3 regions of the Pseudorhizobium flavum genome follow, and region 3 is predicted to be linked to each of the others. Evidence: riboswitches for the same ligand, from Rfam matches in the RefSeq annotation. Region 3 holds a riboswitch; each other region holds the start of a gene.

Region 1 (9,985 bases), on a different contig from region 3:
ATGATGCGCTTCCAGGTTTCGGCGAGCACCGGATTCCGGAAGTTGGAGAGAGGCTCGGGAACCGAGCCGCCCGGCAGCCAGGTCTGGTAGGATGTCGGCCACTCCTTCTCGAAGAGTGTTGCCATCCCCTTGATCGTCGCGGAGACGCGCGGCAGCACGGGATGCCCCTGCTCGGCATAGTAGATGGCAGGTTCCAGCACGTCCCGGACTGACATGGTGCCATAGTCGCGAAGCATCAGCATCCAGCCGTCGAATGCGCCGGGGATGACCGTCGCGAGCAGTCCGTCGCCAGGGATCAGCCGAAGCCCTTCTGCGGTGTAGTGCTCAATCGTGGCCCTTCTCGGCGCGGGCCCCTGGGCGCATATGACCTCGATCCTGTCGCGCTTCTTCGAATAGATGACGGCCGGCATGTCCCCGCCGGGTCCGCACAGGTGCGGCTCGACGACCTGCAGCACGAAACCGGCCGCCACGGCTGCATCGAATGCATTGCCGCCCTTCTCGAGGATGCTCATGCCGACCGCAGAGGCAATCCAGTGGGTCGAGGTGAAGACGCCGAATGTGCCGAGAATTTCGGGACGGGTGGTGAATTCGGTCATGTCGTGAAGTCCTCTGTGTATGTCATGCCTCGCGCCGATCGAGCGCGTTGTGCAGCCCGTCGCGCCCGACTTTGAAGCCACAGACTTCGACGTCAACCTATTTCGTGCGGTGTTAGTAACGCGGGCACGCATTCCGCCTTTCCGGCGATCGGGCGACAGCACCGCCCGTGCAAGCACGCAGGCTAGGCCTCGATCTCCACGTCGCCCATCGGGCGGGAGCAGCAGGCGAGGATGAAGCCATCATCGATCTCGTCGTCGAGGATGCCGCCATTGTGATTCATCTCGACCTCGCCGGCGAGCTTGCGGACCTTGCAGGTGCCGCAGAGGCCGGATTCGCACGCTGCGGCGATACGTACTCCCGCGGCGCGCGCCGCCTGCAGGATCGTGTGGCCGGCCTCGCAGGCGCCCTCCTTGCCGGAGGCGGAGAAGAAGATTCTGGTCGGCTCCACACCACCATGATGGTCGGCGGTGGCGACCGGCGGTGGCGGCGCAACCGGGTGAAATGTCTCCTCGTGATAGTTGCCCATGTCGAAGCCGGCACCCGAAAGCGACTCGCGAACTGTCGCCATGAATGGCTCAGGCCCGCAGCAGAAGACGGTGCGGTCGAGGAAATCGGGCGCCAGCAGCGCTATCTTTGCCTTGTCGATACGCCCCTTCAGTCCCGACCACAGCTGTCCGCGCGACAACTGCTCGACGATCAGGCCGAGCGTGAATTGCGGCATGTCGCGAGCCCGTGCCTCCAGCTCCCAGCGAAAGATGATGTCGTCGGGCGAGCGGGCGCAATGGAGGAAGGTGATGTCGCTGTCGGGCGACCGGTCGCCAAGGTCACGCGTCATCGACATCATCGGCGTAATGCCGGACCCGGCGGAGATGAAGAGATATCTGTCGCCCGGATGGCACGCATAGGAGAAATCGCCCTGTGGCCCGAAGGCCTTCACCGCCATGCCCGGCCGCAGATTGTCGAACATCCAACGCGTACCGAGCGATCCCTTCTGTGCCTTCACCGTGACTGAAACCGTATACGGCCGAGACGGACTGGAGGACAGCGTGTAGGTCCGCATCAGGGGCTCCGGTCTCGCCGGAATCTCCAGGGTCACGAATTGCCCGGGCAGGTAGCGGAACCAGACGCCCGGCCGGTCGGGCCGGAAGGTGAAGGTCATCACGTCGGGAGCTTCCGGCGTGACGGCGACGCATTCCAGGCGGTGTTCCCGGTCCGACCAGGGGCGCATCTCGTCGAAGTGGCGATAGGTCGGCTGCACCATGTTCATCTCATGCCACCGCCGAAAGCGGCGCCGCCTTACCCTGCAGGCGGTTTGTCATGAAGGTCGTGTACCATTCGACGAACTGCATGACCCCGCCCTCGTGCTCGGGCGAATAGGGACCGGGCTCGTAGGCGGGCGAGCGGATGCCGAAGGCATTCTCTTCGACGATCCGCCGGTCCTGGTCGTTCGTCATGTTCCAGACATGCGTCAGTTCATCGAGATCGTAGTCCACTCCCTCGACTGCATCCCTGTGCACGAGCCATGTCGTCGTGACCGCCGTCTCCTCCGCCGATAGCGGCAGGACGCGGAAGGAGATCGCGTGGTCGACGAGGATGTGGTTCCAGGTCGTCGGATAGTGGAAGAGCAGCATGGTCCCGATATGCGAGGTCGTCACTTCGTCCGACAAGGGCCGGCGGACGGCTCTCCTGCCCGTCATCGTGTAGCTTTCGGCATCCTGGATCAGCGGCATGCGGGCGGTGCGGAACTGGCCCGAAGGGTCGATCCGGAATTCGCTCGGCAGCCCGGCCGCCTCGCAGCGTGCCCAATGCTCGGCAATGACCGGATCGTCCTTGGCTCCCTGGACGCCCGTCGCGCTCGGAGCCTCCGGATAGGTGCGGCAGAGTTCCGGATGATTGCTGGCGCAGTGGTAGCATTCCCGGTTGTTTTCCCAGACGAGCTTCCAGTTGCCCTTTTCGATGATCGTGTTGCGGTGGGCGACCTTGGCCTCCCACAGCCGGTGCGGCTTCATGTAGGGCTCGATCGAAGCGCGCACCGGTGCAAAGTCGGAGGGCGTTGCAGCAAGGCAGATGAAGATATAGCCGGCGACGCTTTCGCAGGCGACCAGCTTCATCCCGAACTGTGCCTTGTCGAAGTCCTCGCCCATCTGCCGCGCGAAGACCAGAGAGCCGTCGAGATCGTAGGTCCACTGGTGATAGGGACAGACGAGCCGTGCAGATGCGCCGCGTTCCTGCGTGCAGACGCGATGGCCGCGGTGGCGACAGGTGTTGTGGAATGCACGGATGACTCCGTCCTTGCCCCTGACGATCACGACGGGATAGTCGCCGACCTGGACGGTGAAGTAGTTGCCGGCGCGGGGGATTTCGCAATCATGGCCGATGAACAGCCAGTCCTTGTACCAGATCTCCTCGAGATCGACCCGATGGAAATCGGGATCGATGTAGAAGGGCTGTTCAAGGCTGAATCCGTCGGCTCGCGCCTTGAGCCGGCGAAGCATGTCGTCGCGCACATCCATGTTCTTCATCCCTTCGCGGGACCGTTGGATGGCTTAGCTGCGCATCGGTCGCCTGTTGGCGCCGTCGCCCGATCGCCCACCGCAACAAGTCGCTCCATATCGACTTTGGGCCGGTCATTCTTTGTTCGATGCAACAACGGGTGCGGCGCCGAACACCTGCAGGCTAGCAGAGGAGGAGCCGTCCCGAGATGTTCTTTCGCGACATCGCGACTGCGCAAACGGAACAGTCGGACAGGACACGATTTCCTCTCCGGTTCCGGCTCATCCTGTGGTATCGGCAAGGCGGTCGCCACGGAGGATGAGGATCGATCCTTCTGATCCCGTCCGGAATGCGCGACATCAACTGGAGGATCAGCATGCCGACACCACCTTTCCGCGCCGACCATGTCGGCAGTCTTCTTCGCCCGCGCCCGATTGCCGAGGCACGCGCCGCCCGCGCCGATGCGGCGACCCTGCGCGCCATCGAAGATGCGGAGATCCCGAAACTCATCAAGATGCAGGAAGAGGTCGGCCTGAAGGTTGTCACCGACGGTGAAGCGCGTCGCGCCTTCTGGCATTTCGATTTCATGGGCATGCTGGACGGCATGGACATGGAGACCCGCGGAGAGGGCGTGCAGTTCCACGGCACGCAGATCCCGCCGGTGCATCCGGTGATCAACGGCAAGCTCGGCTTCCCGAAGGACCACCCGATGCTCGAGCACTTCACCTTCGTGAAGGACCACACCAGTGTCTTCCCGAAAATCTCGATTCCCGGTCCTTCCTGCGTGCATTTCCGCACCGACCCGGCCGACGTCCGTCCTGCCGAGTACAAGGATCCCGACGTGCTCTTTGCGGATATCGCCGAGACCTATCGTCAGGCCGTTGCCGCCTATTACGCGGCCGGCTGCCGATACCTGCAGCTCGATGATATCTTCTTTGCCTATCTCGGCGACCCGAAGCAGCGCGAGCAGCGCAAGGCCATGGGGCAGGATCCCGACTGGTTGATCGACCGCTATGCCTGGATGCTGGAAGAGGCGATCAAGGATCGTCCGTCCGACATGGTCATCGGCATGCACATGTGCCGCGGCAATTTCCGCTCAACCTTCGCTGCCACCGGCGGCTACGACGCAGCCGCCGACGCCATCTTCAACAAGACCAGCGTCGATATCTATTTCATGGAATACGATACCGACCGTGCCGGCGGACTAGAGCCGCTGAAGCTCCTGCCGAAGGGCAAGAAGCGAATCATGGCTGGTTTCATCACCACGAAGACGGCGGAACTGGAATCGATCGACTGGCTGCGCAAGCAGTTCGAGGCGGCCTCCCAGTACGTGGACATGGATCAGCTGGGAATTGCACCGCAGTGCGGCTTCGCATCGACCGAGCACGGCAATGCGATCACCGAGGAAGACCAGCGGCGCAAGCTCGAGCTCGTCGTGAAGACCGCGCAGACGATCTGGGGAACAGCGTAAAGCTGTCCGCGAAGGCGGGCCCGACCGTCGAGGGCGGGTCTGCCGATCTCTTTGGCATGGAGGGTAATGAAGTCGGCACGCCTGAGCGTCGGCTGTGGACCCGGATTGACATGTCCGCGTGGTTCATGAAACATGGCGGTATTCCGAGGGGGGCATCGTAACGGTGCTGAGATGGCGGTGAGCCGGACCCTTGAACCTGATCCGGGTCATACCGGCGTAGGAACGGAAACGGCCTTTCGGCGCCAATTCTCTTCTCCGCTCTGCCTGGATCTCCGTGATTGACGTCGGGAGATCGAACCATGCCATACTCTTCAAGACCTAGCCCTCGGACAGGACGCCCGCCAGCCGCCTCATCGATGCGTTAGGTCGAGCCATGCCACCCCGTCACATGGGGATGGGACTCGTCGGGCTGCTGGTGCTCTGGCAGGCCGGCATATGGCTCTTCCATCCCCCGGCCTATATCCTGCCGCCGCCGGCGGACGTCCTTGCCGCCTTCGCCCGCCAGGGCGGTTTCCTGCTTCGCAACAGCCTGGTCACCATCGCCGAGATCGCCATCGGGCTCGCCTGTGGCGCCGTTCTGGGTGCGCTCGCGGCGCTTGCCGCCGCCGCCTTCCCCCGTGCCGGCCGGCTGATCTGGCCGGCCGTCCTGGTGCTGCAGGGGCTGCCGGTCTTCGTGCTGGCGCCGATCCTCGTGTTGTGGTTCGGGTTCGGGATCGCCTCCAAGGCCGTCATGGCGACGATCATCATCTTCTTCCCGGTCGCCTCCGCCTTTGCTGATGGCCTGCGCCGGACCGAACCTGCGATCCTCGATGCCGTTGCGCTGACCCGGGCGACCCATTGGCAGACCCTTCGCTACATCCGCGCGCCCCTGGCTCTGCCGGGCCTGATCTCGGGCCTTCGCGTTGCCGCGCCCCTTGCGCCGATCGGCGCCGTGGTCGGCGAATGGGTCGGGGCGTCGGCCGGGCTTGGCTTTGTCATGGTGCAGGCGAATGCCCGCATGCAGACCGACATCGTCTTCGCCGCCATGGTCCTTCTTGCCGTGCTCACCCTCGTGCTGCGGCTTGCGGTCGATGTCGCGACAGCCCGCATCACCCCATGGGCGCCGGAAGTCCACCACACCGATCCAAGATAGTTAGCCGGAGAAACATTCATGAGAATACATCTTCTTTCCTGGGCCGTCGCTGCCATGCTTGCCTGGCCGGTACCGTCCCACGCCGCCGATCGCCTGACGGTCATGCTGGAGTGGTTCGTCAACCCGGACCACGCTCCCATGATTGTCGCGCAGCAGAAGGGATTGTTCGAAGCGGCAGGCCTTGATGTGGAACTGATCCCGCCTGCCGATCCGTCCTCCGTGCCGCGACTGGTTGCGGCAAGACAGGCGGATGTCGGTGTCCATTATCAGCCGAACCTCTATCTGGACCACGCGGCCGGTCTGCCGCTCGTCCGCTTCGGCACGCTGGTGGAGACGCCGCTGAACACGGTGACGGTGCTCGCGGAGGGGCCTATCAAGACGCTTGCGGACCTCAAGGGCAGGAAGATCGGCTTTTCTGTCTCGGGCTTCGAGGATGCCATGCTGAAGCGCATGCTCGCCGCCGAAGGCGTGGCTCTCGACGAGGTGGAACTCGTCAACGTCAACTTCGCGCTGACCTCGTCGCTGCTCGGGGGGCAGGTCGACGCAACGGTCGGTGGATTCCGCAACTTCGAACTAACCCAGATCCGGCTCGCTGGAGGCGAGGCGCGCTCGTTCTTTCCCGAGGAGCATGGCGTGCCCGTCTATGACGAGTTGATCTTCATCGCCCACAAGGATCTCTCGGACGATGGTCGCCTGCGGCGGTTCCTCCAGGCGGTGGAAGAGGCCAGCATCTTCCTGACCAATCATCCGGATGAAGCATGGTCGCTGTTCATCGCGGCATATCCCGATCTCGACGACGAACTCAACCGCCAGGCTTTCCGCGACACCCTTCCGCGCTTTGCCAAACGTCCGGCTGCGCTGGACAGAAGCCGTTATGAGCGTTTCGGCGCGTTCCTGGCGGAGAGTGGGCTTATCGATAAGGCGCCGACCGTCGAAGACCTTGCGGTCGAAATCGGCGGATGATTGAAATGGTCTCCGGCTGCAGCGAGAGCAGGCAGGAAGTATCGGTGTCGTCGGGGCCTCATCCCGTCCCTCGGTCGCGTGCCTCCATCCATGCCACCCGGATGGCGCTGCGCGTCGAGCAGGTGCTGTCGGCAGGGGCGGGTCTGCTCCTCGCACTGCTTCTCCTGCTTGTCCTGGTAACCGTCGGCCTCCGCTATGGCGCCAGGACCGGTTTCGCAGGCACCGAGGAGGCCGCGCTCTGGCTCTTCCTGGCGCTCATCTGTCTTGGCCTGCCGCTCAGCCTGCAGGGGCCATTTTCGCTGAGGCTTGACATCCTGACCCGGCTGCTGCCGCACGAGGGGCGCCGGATTGCGGGCCTTTGCGCTGACGGGACGAGTGCGGCGGCAGGCTGTCTCCTCCTCACGGGCGGTGCCGAGGCTGCAGCGGCGCTCCGTTCCGTCTCGCCCGCTCTCGGCCTCCCTGAACATGTGCGCTTCTGGTGCCTCGCTGCAGGCGGAGCGCTCCTTCTTGCAATGCTGCTGCTGGTCCGTATCGGCGAGGGCAGGGGCTTCCTCGGCCTTTTATCAGTGGCTGCGGGTGCAGCACTTGCGCTTCTCCTGCCGCAGGCGGACCTTGGCTCAAGCATGCTGCCAAGCGCCGTTGCCGCACTTGCCGCGGGTGCGACGCTCCTGCTTGGCGCCCCGCTCGCCCATTGCCTGCTGGCCGGGGTCATGTTCGCGATCCCCTCTGGAAGCGGCTTGTCGGAGCCGGCCATCGTCTCCACCGCAGCATCCGGCATGTCGCGCTTCCTCCTGCTCGCCATTCCCTTCTTCCTGCTTTGCGGCGGTATGCTCACCCTCTCGGGAGCCGGAGAGCGCCTGGTGCGGCTGGCGCAAACCCTCGTCGGCCACAGGAGGGCCGGTCTGGCGCAGACTGCGCTTCTGACCAGCGTCTTCTTCTCGGGAGCATCCGGCTCTTCGGTCGCGAACGCCGCATTCGGCGCATCCACCTTCCACCCGCATCTCGTCAGTCACGGCTACCCCCCGGAACGCTCCGCGGCGATTATCGCGGCCACCTCTGTGCTCGACAATGTCATCCCGCCTTCGATTGCCTTTCTCTTGCTGGCAGCCGCGACGGATATTTCGGCCGGACGCTTGTTGATAGGCGGCGCCTATGCCGGGCTTCTCATGGCGGCCTGCCTGGCGGTAGCGATCCGTCTCGCGAACGGCGACAGCAACCGAAGCGCCCGGGCAACCGGCGCGGAGCGATCCCGCGCCCTGTTGGCTGCCGTGCCGGCATTGGGACTGGTGGTCGTGGTCCTCGGCGGCATCCGCTTCGGCATCGTCACCCCGACCGAGGCCGCAGCGGTCGCAGCCGGTTATGCGCTGCTGCTTGCTCTTGCAACCCGGCCAACTTGCGGAGGCCTCGCCTCAATCTTCCGGCAAGCTGGCGTCGAGGCGGCCGCAATCGGGCTCCTCATCGGCGCCGCCGCGCCTTTTGCTTTCCTGCTCGCGGTGGATGGTGTGGCCGGGACCGTCCTCGATCTCGCGGGGTCGCTTGCGGAGGCACCATGGCAGGTTCTCCTGCTCTGCAATCTCGTCCTGCTCGCCGCCGGCCTCGTCCTCGATACTGGCGCCGCGATCCTTCTTCTCGGCCCGATCCTGCTGCCGGTTGCCGTGGGCGCAGGCATCGACCCCGTCCTGTTCGGGGTGATCGCCGTGGTCAACCTGATGCTGGGAGGTCTGACACCGCCGGTCGGCATGCTCGTCTTCGTGGTCAGCGGCACGACAGGTGTTCCCGTGGGAGCCCTTTTCAGGGCGGTCATTCCTTATCTTGTCGCACTGCTCTGCGCCCTCCTCGTCCTCTGCCTTCTGGCACTGTTTTTCTGAAAGGATATCCGATGACTTCGATCACGCGCCGCACGCTTCTCGCCGCAGCCGGTCTGGCTCCCGTCTTCGCATCCCCCGCCTTCCTTCGATCGGCCTCGGCGCGCACGAGCGTCATCACGGTCGCGTCGCTTCTGGGCGAGGAGAAGCCCGAAACCCGGATCTGGCGCTGGATCGCCGACAGGGCGGAGGAGCGTCTTCCCGGACGCTTCCGCTTCCGGATCGTCCCCAATGGCGCTCTGGGCGGCGAGAAGGAGGTGGCGGATGGCGCACTTCTCGGCTCTATCCAGGCGAGCCTCTGCACCGTCTCGACCCTCACCGCATGGGTGCCGGAGCTGCAGATACTCGACTTGCCGTTCCTATACAGTGACGCCGCTCACCTGCGCCGCGTCGTCGGGAGCGACGTCGGCAGCGATCTTGTCCGCCGGCTCGCGAGTCACGGATTCGTGGCCAGCGGCTTCATCGACTATGGCGCCCGTCACCTCCTCGCCAAGGAGCCGATCACGCTGCCGGAGCAGATGCAGGGCAAGACGATGCGGGTGATCCAGAGCCGGCTCCACACGAGCCTCTGGAGCCGCTTCGGTGCGATCCCCGTCGGCATCCCGATCACCGAGACCTACAACGCCCTCTCCACCGGCGTCGCCGACGCTATGGACCTGACCATCTCCGCCTATGCAGGCCTGAAGCTGCATGAGGTCGTTCCCTACCTGACCCGGACGGCGCATATCCGCTCCGCGGGCGTTGTCTTCTACGCGGAGAACTTCTGGGATCGCCTCGAGGAAGAGGAGCAGCAGGTGCTTGCGGAAATATCCGCAGAGGCGAGCGAAGTTTTCAATGGCTGGATGGCGGCGGACGAAGAGGCCTCGCTCGACCTAGCTGTCTCGCAGGGAACGCAGGTGCTCCAGCCGGAACGGCCGGAGGATTGGCGGAAGACTGCCGAAACCCTCTGGCAGGAGTTCAGCGGCGTGGTCGGCGGCCGCGAGGTCATCGACAGCGTCCTCAAGCTCGCCTGAGCGGCACTGTCGACCACTCAAGGCACCTGCAGGAGGTCCCGCACGACATTGCGAACAAGGGCGACATGCTGGAGCGCATCGCGCAGCCGGTCCATGTCACGCCGGCTGAGTCTCGAAACGTCAACCGTGCCGCCTGGCTTCAGCCCGGCCTCGATATCGGTGATCTGTTGGGTCAGGATCAGGCGCATCAGGAAGCCGTGCATGTCGGCAAGCAAGGCCGCATCGGCCTGCGAGCGCCCGGCGGCCGCCGCGGCCTGCCGCAGACGTTCCGGAGTGGTATGGGCGAAGATGCCGTGGCGCAGGGCGACGACGCGTGCACCGGAGACGATCGGCAGAAGGGCGCCGTTCTTGAGGTCGACGCGTCCGCCATTGTCCTTACGAATGCGGCCGAACATGCCGAGCTGGCTGTAGCGTGCTGCGGCGTCCTCGCCAAGCATCCGCAGCAGATCGA
Region 2 (9,985 bases), 190 kb from region 3:
TCTCGCGCCAGGGACACGGCGACATATTGCACAGAGCCCCGCGCGATGAATTCCTGGCAGACCTTGATTGCCTCCTCCAGGTTCAGGCTGCGCCCGACGATTCCTTCAAGTTCGTCGAGGCTTGGCTTGATCAGGAAAAGCCCTCCAACGTCCAGCGCTGCCTTCAAGGCCGGACCAGAAGTATCGAGGATGATCCTGCAATTGCGGCCGGCCAACTGCCGCACCATGGACGCGTACTCATCCTTTGGCATTCCGCGCGGCACGCTTCCGCTGAGCACCACGTAATCCCAGGCGCCAGTATCTAGGAACCGGCGAGCCTCCTCGCATTCCGCCGGGGAGACCACAGGCCCCTCCGGAACGAAACGGAACTCCTCCCCCGTCTCCATGTCCTTGACCATGAAAGCGATCCGGGTCGAGCCGGCAATTCTGACGGTGTGGAGGTTGACTGGCAGCTTCTTCACGGCGTCGAGGAAGACTTCGCCGGTCGCGCCACCCGCCATGACCAGCAGATCGCAAGTGTCGCCCATCTCTGCGAGGACGCGCGCGACGTTCACGCCCCCGCCCCCTATGTTCTGCCGTTGATTGCGCGTCCTGACCTTCTTGGTGGGAACTATTCTCGATGCCTCATTGGCGATGTCGATGGACGGGTTGAGCGCCACGCAGAGGATCGATGTCATTGTTCCGAAACCTTTCGCCATTCCATGAGGCGGCACCTGTCGAAGTTATGTTGCCCTAGCCATTTAGGAGGTCCGCCGCGTGCAGCCAAGGGCCATCCCGTTTCCAAGAGCAAGCGGCGCGGAACGAATGGGGCAATGAGGCCGTTCACGGTGCGAGAATCAGCGTAACTGGCTTGATCCGCAGTGATGATGAGGGGAGAGGCCTGGATGATTATCCGTTCCGGACGCTGCCTCTGCGGCGAAATCACCTACTCAGTGAAAGGTCCGCCGTTGAGGGTCGGCCTCTGCCACTGTGCCGACTGCAGGAAGGAAAGCGGCTCCAGCTTCGTGACATTTGCAGTCTGGCCGGCGCACGCGTTCGAAAGCAGCGGCGACATCACCGTTTTTGAGGGCCGGGGCTTCTGTCGAACCTGCGGCTCGCGATTATTCAATCCCGGCGAGGGAGAAGTCGAGATCCGAGTTGGCTCGCTTGATATGGCCCCTACGGATCTTGAGCCGACGTACGAGATCTGGATCAAGCGCCGTGAGCACTGGCTATCCCCCATCGGTACCGCAGAACAATTTGCCGAGGACCGGCGATGAAGTCCGATGTCGCACATGCACGCGAGATTGCGGAAGCGGCTCTTGCTGGCCGGGTGAAGAAGGGCGGCGAACCTCTGCTTGATCATGTCGCCCGTGTTGCTGCATCCGTCGCCGACGACGTCGAGCAGATCATTGCCTGGCTCCACGACGTCCCCGAGAACGCCCCGGAATGGACACTCGAGCGCTTGCAGCAGGAGGGATTTGCGCCAGCCGTTCTGGCGGCAGTGGACGCTCTTACCCGGAGGGACGGAGAGTCCCACGCTGACTTGGTAAGGAGGGCGGCGGCAAATCCTTTGGCTCGGAAGGTTAAGCTCGCGGACCTGAGGGACAATCTGGCAACTGCCGAGCGCACGGGAGGCGACGGCGAAAAATATCGAAATGGGCTTCGGCTTCTGGAAGCGTGACAACCAGCTAGCCACCTCAGCGATCGGGCGGAAATGGAGAGCCAACATGGAACTGCAATCTCGCGTGGCCCTGGTGACGGGTGCCGGATCAGGAATTGGCCGTGCATCAGCCATTACCCTTGCCGCTCAGGGGGCGAAGGTCGGCCTTCTCGGCCACACGCGGAAGGATCTGGAAGACGCTGCTACTGAAATCACCAGTCAGGGCGGGCAGGCCGTCGTCCTTGAGGCCGATGTTTCCGACGAGGCGCAGATGAGCAGCGCCGTAACACGCCTGATCGATGCTTTTGACCGCCTGGACATCGTTGTCGCCAATGCCGGCATCAACGGAGTGTGGGCCCCCATCGACACTCTCCAGCCCGATGAATGGGATCAGACGATCGCTGTGAATCTGCGCGGCACATATCTCACGCTCCACACGACCGTTCCCATCATGAAAGCGCGCGGTGGCGGGTCCATCATCATCGTCTCCTCCATCAATGGCAACCGGACGTTTAGTTCGCCGGGCGCCACCGCCTATTCGGCCACCAAGGCTGCACAGGTTGCCATCACGAAGCAGCTCGCGCTCGAACTGGGCAGGTACAAGATACGGATCAACGCCGTCTGCCCCGGCAAGATCGACACCGAGATCGATGACAACACCAGCATTCGTAATCCGGGCAAGACGGCCGTTCCCGTAGAGTGGCCGGAGGGCGACATCCCTCTGACCGAAGGCAGACCGGGCGCCTCTATGGATGTTGCTGACGTGATCCTGTTCCTCGCCTCGCACAGGGCGAGACATGTGACCGGCGTTCCGATCTACGTCGATGGCGGCCAAGGTCTGTTGCGATAACATGGGTCAGCCGCGAGCGGCGTAGAGCATGGTCCAGGAGAAACCGGCACCGATCCGTGGTGCCGGTTATCCCCATGTCGTCTAGTGGCTGCCGCCGCCTTTACGTACTGAGTCATGGGTATGATGGCTGTCATGTTCGCCACCTCCGCCCGAGACCTTGCTGCGGGAACGATCGTCTGGATCAGCCGACGGCTTCTTCAAGTCGAGTGGCGCCTTGGCGTTCTCGTGAGAGGAGCCGGGTCCTCCTTGCCGGATGCTGGCCGGCGTCTTTTGCGATGTAGACATGCAACGCTCCTAACGGTCCTGCTGGTAGCCTTGATGCGTGGTGTTCACCTTGCTGTTGCCCTGTTGGCCCTGCTTGTCGAAATTCTTTTCGCGTGGGTCGACGGGGCTGCCCTTGGAAAGGCTGGCGGCGGAACGCTCGCCGGTGCCCTTGTCGCTGCGGTTCTCGTCGGGGACGGGTGGGAGTTTGCTGTTCATGACGACCTCCTGTGCAAGTAAGTCGTATGGCTAACAGACAGGATGGCTCAATGTTCCGGCAAACGGGAACCGGCCCGCCAATCCTGCGTTGCGGATCGTGATGTTGATATCGGAGCCGCCCATGAAAGAGCTTGTCAACAAGCCAAAATCCCTCTCGATCATCGAGCGAAAATGGTGGCACGCGGCAACCGTCTACCAGATCTATCCGCGCAGCTTCTGCGACAGCAACGGCGATGGGATTGGCGACATTCCCGGCATCATCGGTCGGCTGGACTATCTGCAGTCCCTTGGCGTCACCGTTTTATGGCTGTCGCCCATCTACAAGTCGCCCATGGACGACAACGGATACGACATATCCGATTATCAGAACATCGCAGATGAATTCGGCACCCTCGCTGATTTCGACAAACTGGTCGCCGAGGCACGCCAGCGCGGCATCGGGATCCTTCTGGATCTGGTGGTCAATCATACCTCCGACGAGCACCCATGGTTCGTCGAGTCCCGCGGTTCGCGCGAAAGCCGCCTGCGCGACTTCTACATATGGCGGCCGCCGTCAGCCGATGGGGGCCCTCCCAATGATCTGACCTCGTCCTTCGGAGGTTCAGCTTGGACGCTCGATCCCCGCACTGGCGAATATTACCTCCACCTGTTTTCAAGGCGGCAGCCGGACCTCAACTGGAAGAATCCAGAGGTCAGGTCCGAAATCTACCGCATGATGAACTGGTGGCTTGATCGAGGTATTGCCGGTTTCCGGATGGACGTAATCGACCTGATCGGCAAGGAGGTCGATGCCGGCATCACCGCAGACGGCCCGCACCTCCATGATTACCTGCAGGAAATGAACCGCGAGACATTCGGAGAGCGGGACGTTTTGACAGTCGGCGAGGCCTGGAGCGCGACACCCGATTCCGCCCTGCTCTACTCAGGGCGGGACCGCAGGGAGCTCTCCATGGTCTTCCAGTTCGAATACGTCACCCAGAGTTGGGACGAGACCCACGGCAAGTGGCGACCAAAGCCCGTCGATCTGGTGAAGCTGAAGGCCGTCCTGGGCAAGTGGCAACATGCTTTGGCAGAAGACGGTTGGAACTCCCTGTTCTGGGGCAATCATGACCTGCCACGCGCCGTGTCACGATATGGGGATGCCACGGGATATCATGTTGAATCGGCCAAGATGCTGGCGACCGTGCTGCACCTGATGAAGGGCACGCCGTTCATCTATCAGGGGGAAGAGATCGGCATGACGAACGTCTCCTTTACGTCCCTCAACCAATACAAGGACATCGAAACCCTCAACATGCATCGTCTGCACGTCGAGGCGGGCCTTTCGACGGAGGATTTCATCCGCGGTGCCAATGAGAGCGGCCGCGACAATGCGCGAACGCCCATGCAGTGGAGCGCCGATCCCCACGGCGGTTTCACGACCGGCTCCCCGTGGATTGAGGTTAATCCCAACTACGCGACGCTGAATGCAGCCAGCCAGGTATCTGACGATCGATCGATCTGGGCGCATTACCGGGAACTCGTTTCGCTGCGCAAGCAGCATCCTGTCATCGTCTATGGTCGCTATCAGGCTTGGCTGGATCACCATCCCGACGTCTTCGTCTACACGCGCACGCTGGACGACGAGGAACTGCTGGTAATCGCCAATTTCACTCCTCGCACGATTACGATCGAACTTCCGGATGAACTCCACCGACGCGGTCGTCCCTTGATCAGCAATTACTCGCCGGTGGGGGAGGTTGGAGAGACCCTTGGCCTCGGGCCTTACGAAGCCTTCGCACTGCTCTCGTCCCGCCTCGCACCCTAGGTGCACCGGAGTGACCTCCGCCCGACGCGAGCCAGTGTGGACAGAATCCTGTCCCTTGCAGTCGAGACGCTTTCCAGAGTGACAACTGGCAGAATTCTTCCTAAGTTGGGAACAGACGGGGGCGTCCGCTGAAGCGGGCTGAGAAGCACCCTTTGAACCTGAACCAGATCATGCTGGCGGAGGGAGTCGCGGGTCGAGATACCGTTGCCTTACCTCGCTGGACGAAGAAAGGCGTTTCTCTTGACCGATTTTCCTTCCAGTTGCGGGACATTGCTGGAGGCGCTGCGCGCAAGCAACCCGCTCATCCAATGTATCACCAATGATGTGTCGATGAACATTGCCGCGAATGTCCTTCTCGCTGCCGGCGCATCTCCGGCGATGGTCAGCGCCGAGGAGGAGGCTGCCGAGTTTGCCCGAATTGCAGCGGCCGTCACGATCAATATTGGCACATTGTGGGCGGCTGACGTCCCAGGCATGAAAGGTGCCGCCGGCGCGGCAAAGGAGACAGGCAAGCCTTGGGTCCTCGATCCCGTGGCCCACTATGCCACGAGCTTTCGTCGCCAAGCTGTAAGCGAACTCCTTGATCTCCAGCCGACCATCATCCGGGGAAATGCTTCGGAAATCATGGCACTCGCTGGCCTTGAGAGCAGGGGACAAGGCGTCGACAGCCGTGACAGCAGCCTGGCGGCAGAAACGGCGGCCGTGGATCTTGCCCGACGCTTCGCCTGCGTCGTTGGCGTCACCGGGGAGATCGATCTCGTCACGGATGGACGTCGCCGCGTTTGGATCGAGGGAGGCTCGGCGCTCATGCCGAAGGTTACCGCGCTGGGCTGCGCATTGACCTGCCTTACCGGAGCCTTCGCCGCCGTCGCGCCGGGCCGGCCGCTGGAGGCGACCGTCGCCGCCATGACTTTGTTCGCCGTTTGTGGTGAGGATGCCAGCCACCGGGCCGAGGGCCCTGGCTCTTTCCCGCCCCTGTTCCTCGATGCGCTGGCGGCGATCGGCCCGCAGAGGCTGGAATCGGAAGCAAGGATACGAGCGGAATGAAGATTTTCGACCTGTCGCTCTATGTCGTCCTCGATCCCGATCTTTGCCGCTCGGTGGGCGTGGTCGAGACTGCACGCCTTGCCGCGGAAGGCGGCGCCACCATGATACAGCTTCGAGACAAGCGCGCCGACCGGACGAGCCTGATCGAGACGGGCAAGGCGCTCAAAGCTGCCCTGGCCGGATACGGAATAGCGCTGATCGTCAATGATGACGTAGAGGCCGCACTCGAGATCGGTGCAGACGGCGTGCATGTCGGGCAGGAAGACATGTCGGCAGCTGCGGCGCGGCTTGCCATCGGCGAGCGACTGATCCTTGGCCTTTCCGTCGAGACGGCACAATTGATGCGCGATGTGGACCCAGCTATCGTCGACTATGTCGGCGTTGGCCCGGTCTTCGCCACCGGGACCAAGCCGGATCACAAGCAACCAGTCGGCCTGGAGGGTCTCGCCCATATCGTATCCGTCTCACCGGTTCCGGCAGTCGCGATCGGTGGACTGAAGATGGAGCATGCCGCTTCGGTCATCGCCGCTGGAGCCGCCGGCCTTGCCGTCGTCTCCGCCGTCTGCGGCACGCCCGCTCCACGCAGTGCAGCCCGTGCCCTGATCCAGGAAATAGAAAAGGCGCGGCCATGATTGCGAACATTCTCTCCATTGCCGGCTCCGACCCGTCCGGCGGGGCAGGCATACAGGCCGATCTGAAGACTTTCGCGGCTCACGGTACCTATGGAATGGCGGTCGTGACCGCCCTCACCGCGCAGAACACGAAAGGCGTCTACGGCGTCCAGATCGTTCCGGCGGGCTTCGTTGCTGATCAGATCCGGGCCGTTTTCGACGACGTCCGCGTCGATGCCGTTAAGATCGGCATGATCGCAAATGCGGAAATCGCCGAGACCGTGGCCGACATCCTGTCCCGGCAGCCCGGCGTGCCGATCGTGCTCGACCCAGTGATGATTGCCAAAGGCGGCGCCTCGCTTCTCGCAGAACAGGCTGTCGCAGCGCTTCGGGATCGCCTCCTGCCGCTTGCCACGGTGCTGACGCCGAATCTCCCCGAAGCAGCCGCCCTTCTGGGAGAGCCAGAGGCGCGGGATCGCCATACGATGGCCGAGCAGGCGGAAGCGCTCAGAGCCCGCGGTGCCCGAGCCGTACTGGTCAAGGGGGGCCATCTTCCGGAGGATGAAAGTCCCGACGTCCTTGCCGATCCCGCGGGCCTGACATGGCTTGAAGGGCGGCGGGTCCAGACCTCCAATACCCATGGGACAGGATGTACGCTATCCAGCGCGATTGCTGCCGAACTGGGCAAGGGTAATGATGTCGTGGCCGCCGTCCGAACGGCCAAGCTGTACCTCGCATCAGCGATCCATCGTTCCGGGGAACTCGATGTGGGGTCCGGTCATGGCCCCGTGCACCATCTCCATGCCACCAGCTGAAAGCGCAGTCGGACGAAGCCTCGGCACCAATTACTTTGGCAGCGGGCCGATAGCTGGCTAGCTCTTGTGCATTGTCCCCGTCGCCTGAGCATGGATGTGCCAGGACAGCGCCTCTTCCAGGAGATGTGGCGTGTGGCCGCCGCGCGCGCAGGCGCGCTCGAAATAGCTCATCAGGGCTTCCCGGAAACTGGGGTGAACGCAGTTCTGGATGATTTCCCTTGCCCGCTCCCGTGGCGCCAGCTCGCGAAGGTCAGCGAGCCCGTTTTCCGTGACGATGATATCGACGTCATGCTCGGTGTGATCGACATGCGGCACCATGGGGACGATGGACGACAGCTTGCCGTCCTTGGCGAGCGACTTCGTGACGAAGATAGACAGGAAGGCATTCCGCGCAAAGTCGCCGGATCCGCCGATGCCATTCATCATGTGTGTGCCATTGACATGCGTCGAGTTGACATTGCCATAAATGTCGAGTTCCAGCGCCGTATTGATGCCGATCACCCCCAGCCGGCGGATGACTTCAGGATGGTTGCTGATCTCCTGCGGCCGGAGCACCAGGTGCTCCTTGTATTTGCGGAAGTCCGCAAAGACCCGGTCAGCGCACGCCGTCGAAAGGGTGATGGAGGATCCGGAGGCGAAGGCAAGCTTTCCCGCATCGAAAAGATCGAAGGTGCTGTCCTGCAGCACTTCACTGTACATGCGCAGGTGATGGAACGGGCCATCGGCAAGACCGGTCAGTACGGAGTTGGCGATTGTGCCGATACCAGCCTGCAGCGGTTGCAGAGTCAGGTCCAGCCTGCCTTTTTCGACCTCGTCCTCGAAGAACCGGATGAGGTGCGAGGCGATCGCGCTGGTGTCGGCATCCTGCGGCTCTATGGTTGACGCACTGTCCTTCTCGTCAGTGACTACGATCGCGGCGATCTTGTCGGGATCAATCGGCACGAATGGGAAGCCAACGCGACTGTCGCAGGTTACGACCGGGATCGGCACACGGGTTGGTCGCTTGCCGGGGAAGTAGATGTCGTGCAGGCCTTCCAGTTCAGCCGGCTGGCTGAGATTGATCTCGACGATGATCTTCTTGGCAAGAACCGCAAAGCTCGCGGAGTTGCCGACGGAGGTCGAAGGAACGATGTTTCCCTCTTCGGTGATGGCAGCAGCCTCGACAATGGCATAGTCGATAGGACCGAGCTGATTGGAGCGGAGGTGCTCCACCGTTTCTGATAGATGCTGATCGATGAACATCACTTCGCCGCGGTTGATGGCGGCGCGTAGGGTCCGATCCGCTTGGAAAGGCATGCGGCGGGTGAGTACCTTTGCCTCGGTCAGCATCCGGTCGACATCGTGGCCAAGAGACGCGCCGGTGATCAGCGTAATCTTGAAGGGTTCTGTGCGGGCGCGCGCTGCCATGGAGATGGGAACTGCCTTGGCGTCGCCGGCGCGGGTGAACCCGCTCATGCCGATGATCATCCCGTCCTTGATGAGGGCTGCCGCCTCCTCCGCCGAAACGATCTTGTCAAGGAGCGCGGGGCGGCGGATACGGTCGGAGATCATCTTCTCATCCTTCGATTTCATCCGGCCATTTATCGAGGGCCGGGCAGCCGTGTCAAAGACAGGCGACGACCGCCTGTCCAGGCGGCGCACTTTAGTGCCGGGAGATCCTCTGGCATTGACAAGTATCAAGGACCTGCAGCTGATCCTCCGGAGCCACCGAGGGCGCCGGCAAAGCGCGGCGTCCCGAGGTCCCGGAAGGTCAGGCCATCCTTGCAACAACAGTCACGGCAGGATTCGGACAGGCACAGCCTTCGACGCCGGTGTCTGGGACAGCCTCTCATGGAGTGAGAGAGGGATGAGCGGGTTGAGTTCCGGATAGTAGCCTGCAACGCAACCGTCGGGCAGCTGGAAAGGCAGGACCTTCAAGCCTTCCACTTTGCGCTCCCGGCCATCCTCGATATCCGTCTGCAACCCGACCAACTGGCCCTCTTGAAGACCGAGCTTTTTCATCTCCTTCGGGTTGATCAGCAGGACGTTGCGCGTCCCTTCGATGCCTCTCAGGCGGTCGCTGTAGCCGTAGATGGTCGTGTTGAACTGGTCGTTGCTGCGAAGGGTCATCAGGCGATAGCGGCCCTCCCGGTCCTCGAAGCCTGCCGCAGAAAGTGCTTCCGGTACCGTAAACTCGGCCTTGCCGCTATCCGTCTTCCAGATCCGCTCCCGCGCGCTGTTTCCCCGGTAGAAACCTCCCGGCGTGAACAGGCGCTTGTTGAAGTCGTGGAACTTGTCCGGGTAGGTCTCCTCGATCAGATCGCGGACCTTTCCGTAGTCGCCCCGCCATTCATCCCACTTCACCTTCGGATTGGGGGGAAGTGTGGCCTTCGCCATGCCGGCCACGATGGCGAGCTCTGACAATAGATGCTCGCTCGCCGGCTTGTGCTTGCCGACGGAGCCGTGGATGCAGCTCAAGCTGTCTTCCATGGAGACTGTCTGCGGCCCTGCCTCCTGCATGTCCACCTCGCTGCGTCCGAGGCAGGGGAGGAGATAGGCGACTTCGCCATTGATCAGGTGGCTGCGGTTGAGCTTGGTGGCAATCTGCACCGTCAGGCGCATCTTCGTCCACGCTGCCTCCATGACATCGTGATCGGGGATAGCACGGACGAAATTGCCGCCCAGGCTGACGAAGCCGCGGATGCTGCCATCGATAATTCCTTCACAAGCCTCGACGGTGTTCACACCCTTTTC
Region 3 (9,985 bases):
CGTAAAGCGCACCATGTGGTCGCGTCGCGCCCAGGAGTATGACGCAAAGATCAACTCCGGAGACCTGATCTCCATCGCGGAGGTCGTGCGTGACCTTTACCGCGCGGAGAACCAGCCGGAACAATCCTATTCGGAGCGCCAGCTCTATGAAGCTGCCCTCGATCGGATGGCGCGGGAGATTGCAGCGGTCAACAAGATGTCCGACACAGAAGCGGTCCGTCTGGTCGAGGTAAACCTCGCCAAGGGCCCGAAGCGGGGCAAGGTCGTCGAGGAAGAAGAGTCCCAGGACGAAGCCGCATAAGCTTCGGCTGCATCGTAACTACAAGAAACCCGGCCTTTGCGCCGGGTTTTTTTTATTGGAACTTTTTTTCGCGCAGGACGTTAACCCGCCGGAACGGCGACAACTGTCGCGCCTGCAAGACGCTTCAAGAACCGCTCCTACAAAGAGGAAATAGGGGCCAGCCGCGAGATGGCAAGGCCTCTTGGGAACGAAGAGGGGACGAGGAAGGCGGAGTGGGTAATTCGTGGCGGCGGCCGCGGCACCATCTGACTGTCATTCTTGTCGAAGCCAGCCAACGTCACGGAGAAGACACGATGAAAGCCATGTCTGCGGACCGCAATATGATCAAGATTGCAATGTCAGCTCCCTATCTGGCCAGAGACGAGGAGCGCAATCTCGCGGTCCGGTGGAAGGATGACCAGGACCAGGATGCTCGCAATCAGATTGCCCTTGCCCATATGCGGCTCGTCATCGCCATGGCTTCCAAATTCCGCGGCTTCGGCCTGCCGATGAGTGATCTCGTTCAGGAAGGTTATGTCGGGCTTCTGGAGGCGGCAGCCCGCTTCGAACCGGCTCGCGATGTCCGGTTCTCTACCTATGCCAGCTGGTGGATTCGCGCCTCGATGCAGGACTATATCCTTCGCAACTGGTCAATCGTCCGCGGCGGCACGAGCTCTGCCCAGAAGGCGCTGTTCTTCAACCTCCGCCGACTGCGTGCGAAGCTCGCACGGGGCGACAGCAACCTTACATCGCGGGCTATCCATGAGGAAATTGCTGTTGCGCTCGGCGTAAGCGTCGCAGACGTTCAGACTATGGACGCCCGCCTATCCGGCAACGACGCCTCACTGCAGGCCCCCTCCATAGCCGGCGATGCGGATAGCGGCGAGCGGCTGGACATGCTCGCAAGCGGCGAGCCCCTTCCCGATGAACAAGTCTCCGGCATGATTGACGGGGAGCGGCGCATGCGTTGGCTACACGGAGCTCTCACCAAGCTGAATGACCGCGAGAAGAAGATCATCCGGGCTCGCCGTTTGACGGACGAGGGAGCGACGCTTGAGGCGCTTGGTGCTGAACTCGGCATTTCCAAGGAACGAGTGCGCCAAATCGAAAGCCGCGCCATGGAAAAGCTGAAGTCGGCGTTGGTCTCCGCGAACCCCCAGATGGCAGCTTGCTAAGCTGCCCGCGGTCATTCCGAGACGATTTTGAATCGCTGACCCGGCGAGACTGCAGCGCCAGCCGGGAGTGCGTTGAGCACCCGGAAGAGGTCCAGCTTCCGGTCTGTTCCCATCATTCGCGCCGCCAGAGTCGCAAGCGTATCCTGCGGGCCTGCGGTTACCACCCTCACACGCAATGGTTTGAGGAACGCGACTTCCTGTGGCGTCATCTTCCTGAAGCTTGACTTCAGCACGGTGGAAACCGTTTCCAGTGCCGGGCTGCCCTTCGGAACAGCGGTGAGGAATCGAAAGATCTGGTCGTCGATCCGGATGACGGTGACGTCGAAATCCCAACGCTCCGCCGAGGCGCGGGCGGTGGCTGCCGGAAGACCGTTGACGCTGGTCATCCGAACCGTTTCCGGCTTGAGACCCGCGACCCAGCCGCTGGTGAGGTAGTTGGTCAGGCTGGTCGTGTCACCGGCATCGACGCCATCGAAACGGATTGCGGTCTCGCCGGGGCCCGTTGCAAGGACGGCATCCACCTTGTTGTCTATCTGGAAATCCTTCGGCACCTCAAAGCGTATGCCGAGGCTCCCGTGCAGGAATGTCTGTCCGCGAACGAAGCCCTCTTCCGGGCTGTCACCGAAGAGAAGCCCGTCGATGCCCGCCAGATAGTAGTCCCGGCCGCGGTCGCCGACGGTGCCTTCCATGCCTTGTGCGCGAGCGTGACGACGGGCGAGGTCGACCCGCTGGGGCGCATTCGGGTGGCTCGACAGGAAGTCCAGGCTCTGATCGCTGTCCGGATCGACCGAAGAGAAGCGCGCATAGGCCGCCATGGAGTCGAGGAACCGGGGTGCAGCATAAGGGTCATAGCCCGCTTCCCCCAGCATCCGGACACCGATGACATCGGCTTGCAATTCCTGCTGCCGCGAAAAGGCCGCGAGGCGAAGTTTCCCGCGTGCCAGCGCCTGCTTGCCGGCCAAGTCGCTGGACAGGACTTCCGCCACCACGCGGCTGGCAATTACCTCCGCTTCCTCACGCTTCTGACGCTCGATTCCGTGATTGGCGGTGACATGGGCCATTTCGTGAGAAAGAACGGCCGCCACTTCCGAGGCGTCATTGGCGAGTGCGAGCAGTCCGCGCGTCACGTAAAGATAGCCGCCCGGGAGGGCGAAAGCATTGATCGCCGGTGAGTTCAGGATGGTGATGCGATAGGACTGCGAGGGGTTTTCCGAGACGGCAGTCAACGCTCCGGCAATGCGGGCGACCAGCTTCTCGGTCTTGGCATCGTGATATTCTCCGCCATAGCTCGCGACGATCCTTGGATGTTCCCGCGCCCCCATCTGCGCCCGCGGGTCGTTCTTCTGGACCTCGTCGACAATCTGCGGGTTCTCCGAGGGGGCGACATTCGGCTGGTAAGCCTGGTCAAGAATCGACTGGCAGCCGGAGAGCGCTGTAGCCCCTGCGAGCAGAAGAGCGAGATGCCTCGCCGCACGCGCAGTACCGGCTCGGCGGGGCGTCGCCCCTTCACGCATCATCGTCAGCAATCTCGGCTTCGTCATTATCCAGACCCGCTTCCCGATCATCCGTCGGGTATGCCCCACCGTAAACAAGGCCGGCCGTTCCTGTCGTCGGCTTAGCGATTTTCCCTCAGCCAATATAGTGCTTCTTGTTCAGATCGCCTGTGGCGGCCAAAGCAGAAAGACGCTGTTGCTGCGATGCCACCGTGCCACGACCAAATTGTGGCACAGGCGTCAGCTGGCGAGGAATTGAACGACGGCGGGGATGTCGCTTCGCCGGAGGAATTCTTCCACTGGAGCGCTCACGAGAACAATTCCTTCGTTCATGAAGATCACATGGGTCGCTAGGCGTCGCAGTTCGTCCCGGTCGTGCGTCACCAGGATGACCGTGCTTTTCGTTTCTCGGTGCAGTTCCGATAAAAGGCCTGCCATGCTCTGCCGCAGCCCCGGATCAAGCGCCGCAAAGGGTTCATCCATCAAAAGGACCGGTTTCTGGCGAACGAGAGTGCGAGCGAAGGCCACGCGTTGCTGCTCGCCTCCGGAAAGCGTCCGTGGCAACCGGCGCTCCATCCCGCCGAGCCCGACTCGATCAAGTGCGGAGAGGACGGCCTGTCTCTCCCCTACGGTCAGTCTGCGAAGGGACGGATTGATCCCGAGCGCCACGTTGGTAAAGACGTCAAGGTGCCCGAAGAGATTGTTGTTCTGGAAGATCAGCGAAACGGGTCGTTCCGATGGATGCTGCAACGTCAGATCCTGACCGTTAAAGAGGACGCGACCGCTGTCGGGGACCTCAAAGCCCGCGACCAAGTTCAGGAGGGTGGACTTGCCTGCACCGGACGGTCCGGCAACCGCTGTGATCGCTCCGGGCGGAATGTCGCAGTCCAGGTGGAAGCGTGTGCTTCCCAGGGTCAAATCGACGCGGTCCAGGCGGATTTCCGGCGCATCGTCATCGATGGGCATGATGTGTTCCGTTCATTCGCCGGCCCGACGTGCCGATCATCGTCAGCAGAAGGCATGCCGCGGCAAGCAGAATCGCCAAGCCATCGGCATCCTGCGTACGATAGCTGGAAAGGCTGCTGTAGAGGAGCCAGGGCAGGGTTACGAAGTCGTTGGAAGCAAAGAGCGCGACAGCTCCCAGATCTCCAAGGGAGAGCGACATCGCAAACGAAAAAGCGAGGAGCGTCGGCCGCGTCAGAACCGGTCGGTCGATGCGCCAGAAGCGGGTCCAGCCGCCGATCCCCAGACTTGCTGCCAGTCGTACGGAACTGTCGCGGTGCTCCTTCATCGCCGGCTCCAACACCCTGATGACGAAGGGGATTGCCATCAGCGCGTTGATCGCAACAACAATCCACCCGACCAATAGCGATGCCGAGCCCGAAAGCCTCAGAAGCAGGAACCAGCCCGTCCCAAGCACGACCGGGGGGACAAGGAGAACGAGGAAGGAGGCGGCATCCAGGGTGGAAGAAAAGCCGCGCAAGAGGACGCCGGCATTCTTCCGGTCGGCAATCGCCAGGCGCGCATCGATGAGCCTGACCGATGCCATCACCGCCAGCAGGCCTGAGGACAGCGCGATCAGCATGCTCGTTGCCAGCGCCCGCTGGAAGGCGTCGCTCGCCACGAGGCGCGGGAGGTCTGCCTGGATCCCCGCCCGAAGAACGGCGAGCAGTGGCATCAGGACGAAAGCTGTGGCGACGGCGATGACCAGAGTGTCCCATGCCCGCGCCGCGGCTCCTTTGCCGTCGAAGCGCCGAACGCGGTACCCGCTTTTCCCCGATCGGTCGTCAGTCACAGGCAGCCGGGACAGGATGATCAGGAGCATGGCCGTCAGCCCGATCTGCAGCAGTGACAGTCCAACTGCACGGGCAGGATCAAAATCGAAGCGCAGTGACTGGTAGATCGCAACTTCAAGGGTTGTCGCAGCCGGACCTCCGCCCAGCACCAGGACGAGCGTGAAGCTCGTCGCGCAAAGCATGAAGATCAGGCCGGCGATGCCTGGCAGGACCCGCAAGAGGACCGGCCACTCGATCAGCCGGAAGATGGCGACGGGCTGCATGCCCAGCTGCGCGGCCAGCATCCAGTATTCGCCCGGCAACCTATCGAGCGAGGCCACCATCAGGCGGCATGCGAGAGGCAGGTTGAAGAAGACGTGTGCGAGCAGGATGCCGCCCAGACCGTAGATGCTGACCGGCTCGTCGAGTCCGCCGCGCAGGAGAAGCGAATTGACCAGTCCTTGCCTCCCCCAGATCGTAATGAGGCCAAGGGCAGCGACGAGTGCGGGCAGACCCATTGGCAGCGCCATCAGCCGCAGGATCCAGAGCCTGCCCGGGAGGTGCGGCCGCCGCGCCAGCGCCAATGCGACCGGAATCGCCAGGCCGATAGACAGCAAAGTGGAGAGCCCTGCCTGAAGAAGCGTGAACCGCAGCACGCGCGCCGTGTAGGCTGTCCAAAGTGCCTCGCCGCCAGCGTCTGGCGCCGCGGCAAGGAGGGAATAGGTGGCAAGACCGATGAAGGCAGCGACGCTTGCGAAGGTGACGATACCTCCACCGATTGCAGTTTGCTGCTCCCGTCTCGTCAGCATTGAGCTTTAGCGTCCGCTCATCGCCGCCAGCCACTCATCGATCCAGGCCTGCCGGTTTCTCGCCACGTCCGCAGAGTCCATGAGGAAGGTCTTTTCCGGCTGGACGAGGCGGTCGAACGCTTCCGGCAAGGGCTCGCTCGTCTGAGCGGCCGGCATCATCCAGTTGGTGGTCGGTATGATGTCTTGGAAGGCCGGTGACATCATGAATTCGAGAAACTGGCGCGCCAGGTCCTTGTTCTCCGATGTCCGCAACAGACCTGCGACCTCGATCTGGATATAATGGCCTTCCGAGAAGGGCGCTGCCTGGTAGCGATCAATATCTTCGGCCACCATGTGATAGGCAGGGGAGGTGGTATAGGAGAGAACTATGGGGACCTCTCCCTTGGTGAACAATCCGTAGGCTTCCGACCAACCCGGCGTGACCGTCAGGATGCGTCGACGAAGCTTTGCCCACGCCGCTTCGGCCTCCTCGCCGTAAACCGACTTCATCCACAAAAGCAGGCCAAGGCCTGGGGTGGAGGTTCTCGGATCCTGGATGACGATCTTTTCTGAAGGGTCGCCCTCGACCAGATCCTTCAGGCTGGCCGGCGGCCTGTCGACCGATTGCGTGTCGTATATGATGGCGAAATGTCCGTAGTCATAGGGGATGAAGACGTCGTCTCCGTACCCGCCCGGCACGCTGATGGGACTTGTATCCAGTCCATGCCTTTCGAACAGGCCAGTGGCCTTGGCTTCATAGGCAAGATTGGTGTCGAGACCGAGAACGATGTCAGCTTCGTTATTCTCGCCTTCCAGCTTCAACCGCGAAAGAAGTGCGACGCCATCCGCGACCGCCACGAAGTTGACGCGGCAGGCGCATGATTTCTCGAACTCTTCCTTGACCCTTGGCCCCGGCCCCCACTCGGCGGTGAAGCTCTCATAGGTGTAGACGGTCAGGCTGCGCTCCTGAGCCATGGTCGGCGTCGAAGCGGTCATCGCCGCGATGATAAGCGAAAGTGCCGAGAGCCGCATCAATGCCTCCTCTTTGGCAGAAAGGACGAGGGGCTGATGGACGCCGTCTAATCCCTCCGCCGGTGTTAACCGGATCAGGTTCTGCGGGTTGGCGAAAGCCTCTCAGCCACGAAGTGGCACCCCGTTAGATCGGTCAGAGATGTAGCGATCGATCCGGCGCTTGGCAAGCGCCGTCCATGGTTGCTCAATGAGCGTCAGTGGGCGCTTTGAAGGACGCGAAGCTCGCGCGGGAGCTCGGCATAACCTCCCGTTCGGCCTGCAAGGATATAGCCGATCGTCTGCTCGATCACATGCGGCATTACCGGCTTCGTCAGCACCCCGAGCGGTCCATGGCTGCCGGCTTCGATCTCTTCAGGATTGGCAGTCATGAAGATGACGGCAACGCCATATTTCTCGGCAAGCTCGCGGCCTATTGACGGTCCAGTCTTGCCGTCAGCCAGATTGACATCGACAAGGGCAATGTCTGCAGACTGGGCGAGTGCGAGAGCGGGGTTGCGGCCATTGGCGAGGCCGGCGACCTTCAAGCCCATGGCTTCGACCGTATCGGCCACGTCCAAGGCGATGAGAAACTCGTCTTCCACGATCAGGACGCGATGTTCCTCAGAGACCGGGGTCTGCCAACCACTCGTTACACTTGTCAGCATCGGATGCTCCTGATGGTTCGGTGCCGCTTCGTACCGATCCCGGCCGTGCCGCATCGATACTGCCACCCGAACGACCACCTGCCGTCATTGTTCCGCATTGTGACAGGTTGACGGGTTTCGAGTGGGTTTCATGGATAACAGATGGTTAACGTCAGCCCTCCAACTCCTCGCGCAGCATTTCAAGCTTGAACCATTCCTCCTCCATCTCTGCGAGCCGCTTGCGTAGCGCCTCCAGTTCAGAAGCCAGCGCGGTGAAGGCTGCCGGATCTTTCGTGAAAAGGTCGGGATCCGCCATTCGCTTCTCCCGGGCGGCAACCTCGGCCTCGGCCTTGGCGATGTCCTTCGGAAGGTTCTCCAGCGCGAACTTCTGCTTGAAGGACAGCTTGCCGCGGTTTTTCGGCACCTCAGCGGCCGGCGCCGAAGTCTCCGTCCTCTCCCTTGCCTGGCGTTCGGAACGCCGCCGTTCCTCCTGGACGCCGCGGCGTTGTGCCAGCATGTCGGAGTACCCGCCTGCATATTCGATCCAGCGCCCGTCCGGCGCTTCCGGATCCGCGGGTGCTATGGTCGAGGTGACCGTCCGGTCGAGGAAGTCGCGGTCGTGGCTGACCAGAATGACAGTGCCGTTGTAGCCGGCGACGATCTCCTGCAGCAGATCCAGTGTCTCGATGTCGAGATCGTTGGTCGGCTCATCGAGGATCAGCAGGTTGGACGGCCTCGCCATGATGCGTGCCAGGATCAGCCGCGCCCTCTCGCCGCCGGAAAGGTTCTTGATCGGCGTGCGGATCTGCTCGGGCTGGAACAGGAAATCCTTCATGTAGCCCGCGACGTGACGCTGCTCGCCATTGACGAGAAGCGTTTCGCCGCGTCCGTCGGTGAGGTAGTGGGAAAGCGTGTCGTCGGGATCGAGGTCCTCTCGCTTCTGGTCCAGCGTGGCGATTTCGAGATTTGTCCCGAGCCGCACCGTGCCCGAATCTGGATCGAGCTGCCCCGTCAGCATCTTCAACAGCGTCGTCTTTCCGGCACCGTTGGGTCCCACAAGGCCTATCCTGTCGCCCCGGTGTACGCGGATGGAGAAGGGCGCGACGATAAGCCGGTCTCCATAACTCTTGGTGATCGCTTCTGCCTCGATCACCAGCTTTCCGGATTCCCGACCTTCCGATGCCGCCGCCTGGACTGACCCTTGCGGACCTTTGTGACCGCGATAGGCGGCGCGCATCGTCTGCAGTTCCCCCAGCCGGCGCATGTTGCGCTTGCGCCGGGCCGTCACGCCGTAGCGCAGCCAGTGCTCCTCGCGCTCGATCGCCTTGCCCAGCTTGTGCTGCTCCAGTTCCTCTGCCGCTAGGACCTCGTCGCGCCAGGCCTCGAAATGAGAAAATCCGCGGTCGAGGCGTCGCGACGTGCCGCGATCGAGCCAAACCGTCGCCGTCGATACTTTCTCAAGGAATCGCCGGTCGTGCGAGATGAGGACGAGCGCGCTCCGCGTCTTCCTCAGTTCCTCCTCCAGCCATTCGATCGTTGGCAGGTCGAGATGGTTGGTCGGTTCGTCCAGCATCAGGATGTCCGGTTCCGGCGCCATGACGCGGGCAAGCGCCGCCCGCCGGGCCTCGCCTCCCGACAGCCGGTTCGGATCCTCTTCGCCGCTTAGGCCGAGATGCTCCAGGAGGTAGGTGACGCGATAGGGATCGTCACCTGGACCGAGGCCCGCTTCGGCATAGGCCTGTACCGTCCGGTAATCTCCAAAATCCGGCGCCTGCTCCAGGTATCGTATGGTGGCACCCGGATGTCGGAAGACGTCGCCGGACTGCGGCTCGAACAGACCGGCCGCGATCTTCATCAGGGTTGACTTGCCGGATCCGTTGCGGCCGACCAGGCAGATGCGGTCGCCCGGCTCCACCTGCAGTCCCGCGCCGGCCAGAAGGGGCGTGCCCCCGAAGCTCAGGAAGATGTCGTCGAGTTTGAGGATGGGAGGTGCCACGTCAGGCTCCTGTCAGATCGTAGGGGCGGGCAAAGATCATCGCCTTCCCGCGCTTCAGCGAGAAGGCCACCGGGCCCTCTGCCACATTGGAAATCGTCCGCGACGAGCCGAAGGGCAAGAAGAAGTTCTCGAGCGGATAACGTGCGTTGAGGATGTCGAGGCCTTCCAGTTCGGAAAAACCGATGACAGAGAACAGCGAGCCTGCCGGCAGGTCCAGAAGGCGGCGTCCGGGAAGCAGGGGGACGGCCTCTTCGGCGCCGGAGGTCAGAAGCACTTCAACGCCACGGTCGGCCAGGCTGAGGGCGTGAAAGACATGCTGCAGGGCGTGGTCGCTTCGCTCGCCGCCGAGCGCGCCAGCGAGCACCAGGCGCTCGGCACCCCGGTCGAGCGCCTCCGCGGTTGCGATCTCTCCATCCGTCTCGTTCTTTGCTGCGGGGTAGGGCTGCCGCGGAACTGCGGACTGCGCCTCGATCAGCCCGGGCGGTGTCGAGTCGAAATCACCGACCCAGAGCTCGGGCTCGATGCCGAGGGTTGCGGCATGGCGCATGCCGCCGTCGGCCGCGATGAAGCGGCTTCCTTCGAGCGCTTCGCGCAGCCGCTCTGTGACGGTGAGCTCGCCTCCGAGGAGGATAGTGAACGTGGACTTGGTCATTGGCGATGTCCATAGCCCAGACCGACAGGCAAGGGAAAGCGGCTTGCACCGGTTCGGCCTAGCTTTTAGGTTGCCGCCAAAATTCCCTACAGGTCTCCTCATGCAGTTTCATGGTACAGCCGACTATATCGCCGATACCGACCTGATGGTCGCGGTCAACGCCGCCATCCG

Evidence for each region. A riboswitch is a leader RNA that binds a small molecule or an ion and turns the genes downstream of it on or off. The one in region 3 is predicted to bind thiamine pyrophosphate.
Region 1: another riboswitch for thiamine pyrophosphate. It lies ahead of ACEPP2_RS12885 (ABC transporter permease); the one in region 3 lies ahead of thiB (thiamine ABC transporter substrate binding subunit).
Region 2: another riboswitch for thiamine pyrophosphate. It lies ahead of thiM (hydroxyethylthiazole kinase); the one in region 3 lies ahead of thiB (thiamine ABC transporter substrate binding subunit).

What each region holds. Positions count from the first base shown of each region.
Region 1 covers NZ_JBIOKZ010000006.1:38,619-48,603, forward strand. Annotated here, with positions in the region: gene ACEPP2_RS12865 (gamma-glutamyltransferase family protein) at 1-596, opposite strand, end outside; gene ACEPP2_RS12870 (2Fe-2S iron-sulfur cluster-binding protein) at 779-1,864, opposite strand; gene ACEPP2_RS12875 (aromatic ring-hydroxylating oxygenase subunit alpha) at 1,866-3,110, opposite strand; gene ACEPP2_RS12880 (5-methyltetrahydropteroyltriglutamate--homocysteine S-methyltransferase) at 3,467-4,561, shown strand; TPP riboswitch at 4,698-4,801, shown strand; gene ACEPP2_RS12885 (ABC transporter permease) at 4,935-5,693, shown strand; gene ACEPP2_RS12890 (ABC transporter substrate-binding protein) at 5,712-6,656, shown strand; gene ACEPP2_RS12895 (TRAP transporter large permease subunit) at 6,758-8,524, shown strand; gene ACEPP2_RS12900 (TRAP transporter substrate-binding protein) at 8,536-9,534, shown strand; gene ACEPP2_RS12905 (DUF294 nucleotidyltransferase-like domain-containing protein) at 9,552-9,985, opposite strand, start outside.
Region 2 covers NZ_JBIOKZ010000003.1:127,513-137,497, reverse strand. Annotated here, with positions in the region: gene ACEPP2_RS07590 (1-phosphofructokinase family hexose kinase) at 1-677, opposite strand, end outside; gene ACEPP2_RS07585 (GFA family protein) at 885-1,259, shown strand; gene ACEPP2_RS07580 (HD domain-containing protein) at 1,256-1,663, shown strand; gene ACEPP2_RS07575 (SDR family oxidoreductase) at 1,710-2,492, shown strand; gene ACEPP2_RS07570 (hypothetical protein) at 2,574-2,777, opposite strand; gene ACEPP2_RS07565 (hypothetical protein) at 2,787-2,972, opposite strand; gene ACEPP2_RS07560 (glycoside hydrolase family 13 protein) at 3,094-4,779, shown strand; TPP riboswitch at 4,887-4,981, shown strand; gene thiM (hydroxyethylthiazole kinase) at 5,020-5,826, shown strand; gene thiE (thiamine phosphate synthase) at 5,823-6,458, shown strand; gene thiD (bifunctional hydroxymethylpyrimidine kinase/phosphomethylpyrimidine kinase) at 6,455-7,252, shown strand; gene ACEPP2_RS07540 (acetyl-CoA hydrolase/transferase family protein) at 7,310-8,803, opposite strand; gene ACEPP2_RS07535 (FdhF/YdeP family oxidoreductase) at 9,026-9,985, opposite strand, start outside.
Region 3 covers NZ_JBIOKZ010000003.1:315,674-325,658, forward strand. Annotated here, with positions in the region: gene ACEPP2_RS08350 (CarD family transcriptional regulator) at 1-301, shown strand, start outside; gene ACEPP2_RS08355 (RNA polymerase factor sigma-32) at 595-1,455, shown strand; gene ACEPP2_RS08360 (M48 family metalloprotease) at 1,467-2,969, opposite strand; gene ACEPP2_RS08365 (thiamine ABC transporter ATP-binding protein) at 3,189-3,914, opposite strand; gene thiP (thiamine/thiamine pyrophosphate ABC transporter permease) at 3,901-5,532, opposite strand; gene thiB (thiamine ABC transporter substrate binding subunit) at 5,539-6,507, opposite strand; TPP riboswitch at 6,578-6,677, opposite strand; gene ACEPP2_RS08380 (response regulator) at 6,738-7,187, opposite strand; gene ACEPP2_RS08385 (ABC-F family ATP-binding cassette domain-containing protein) at 7,339-9,162, opposite strand; gene ACEPP2_RS08390 (thiamine diphosphokinase) at 9,164-9,814, opposite strand; gene ACEPP2_RS08395 (AAA family ATPase) at 9,915-9,985, shown strand, end outside.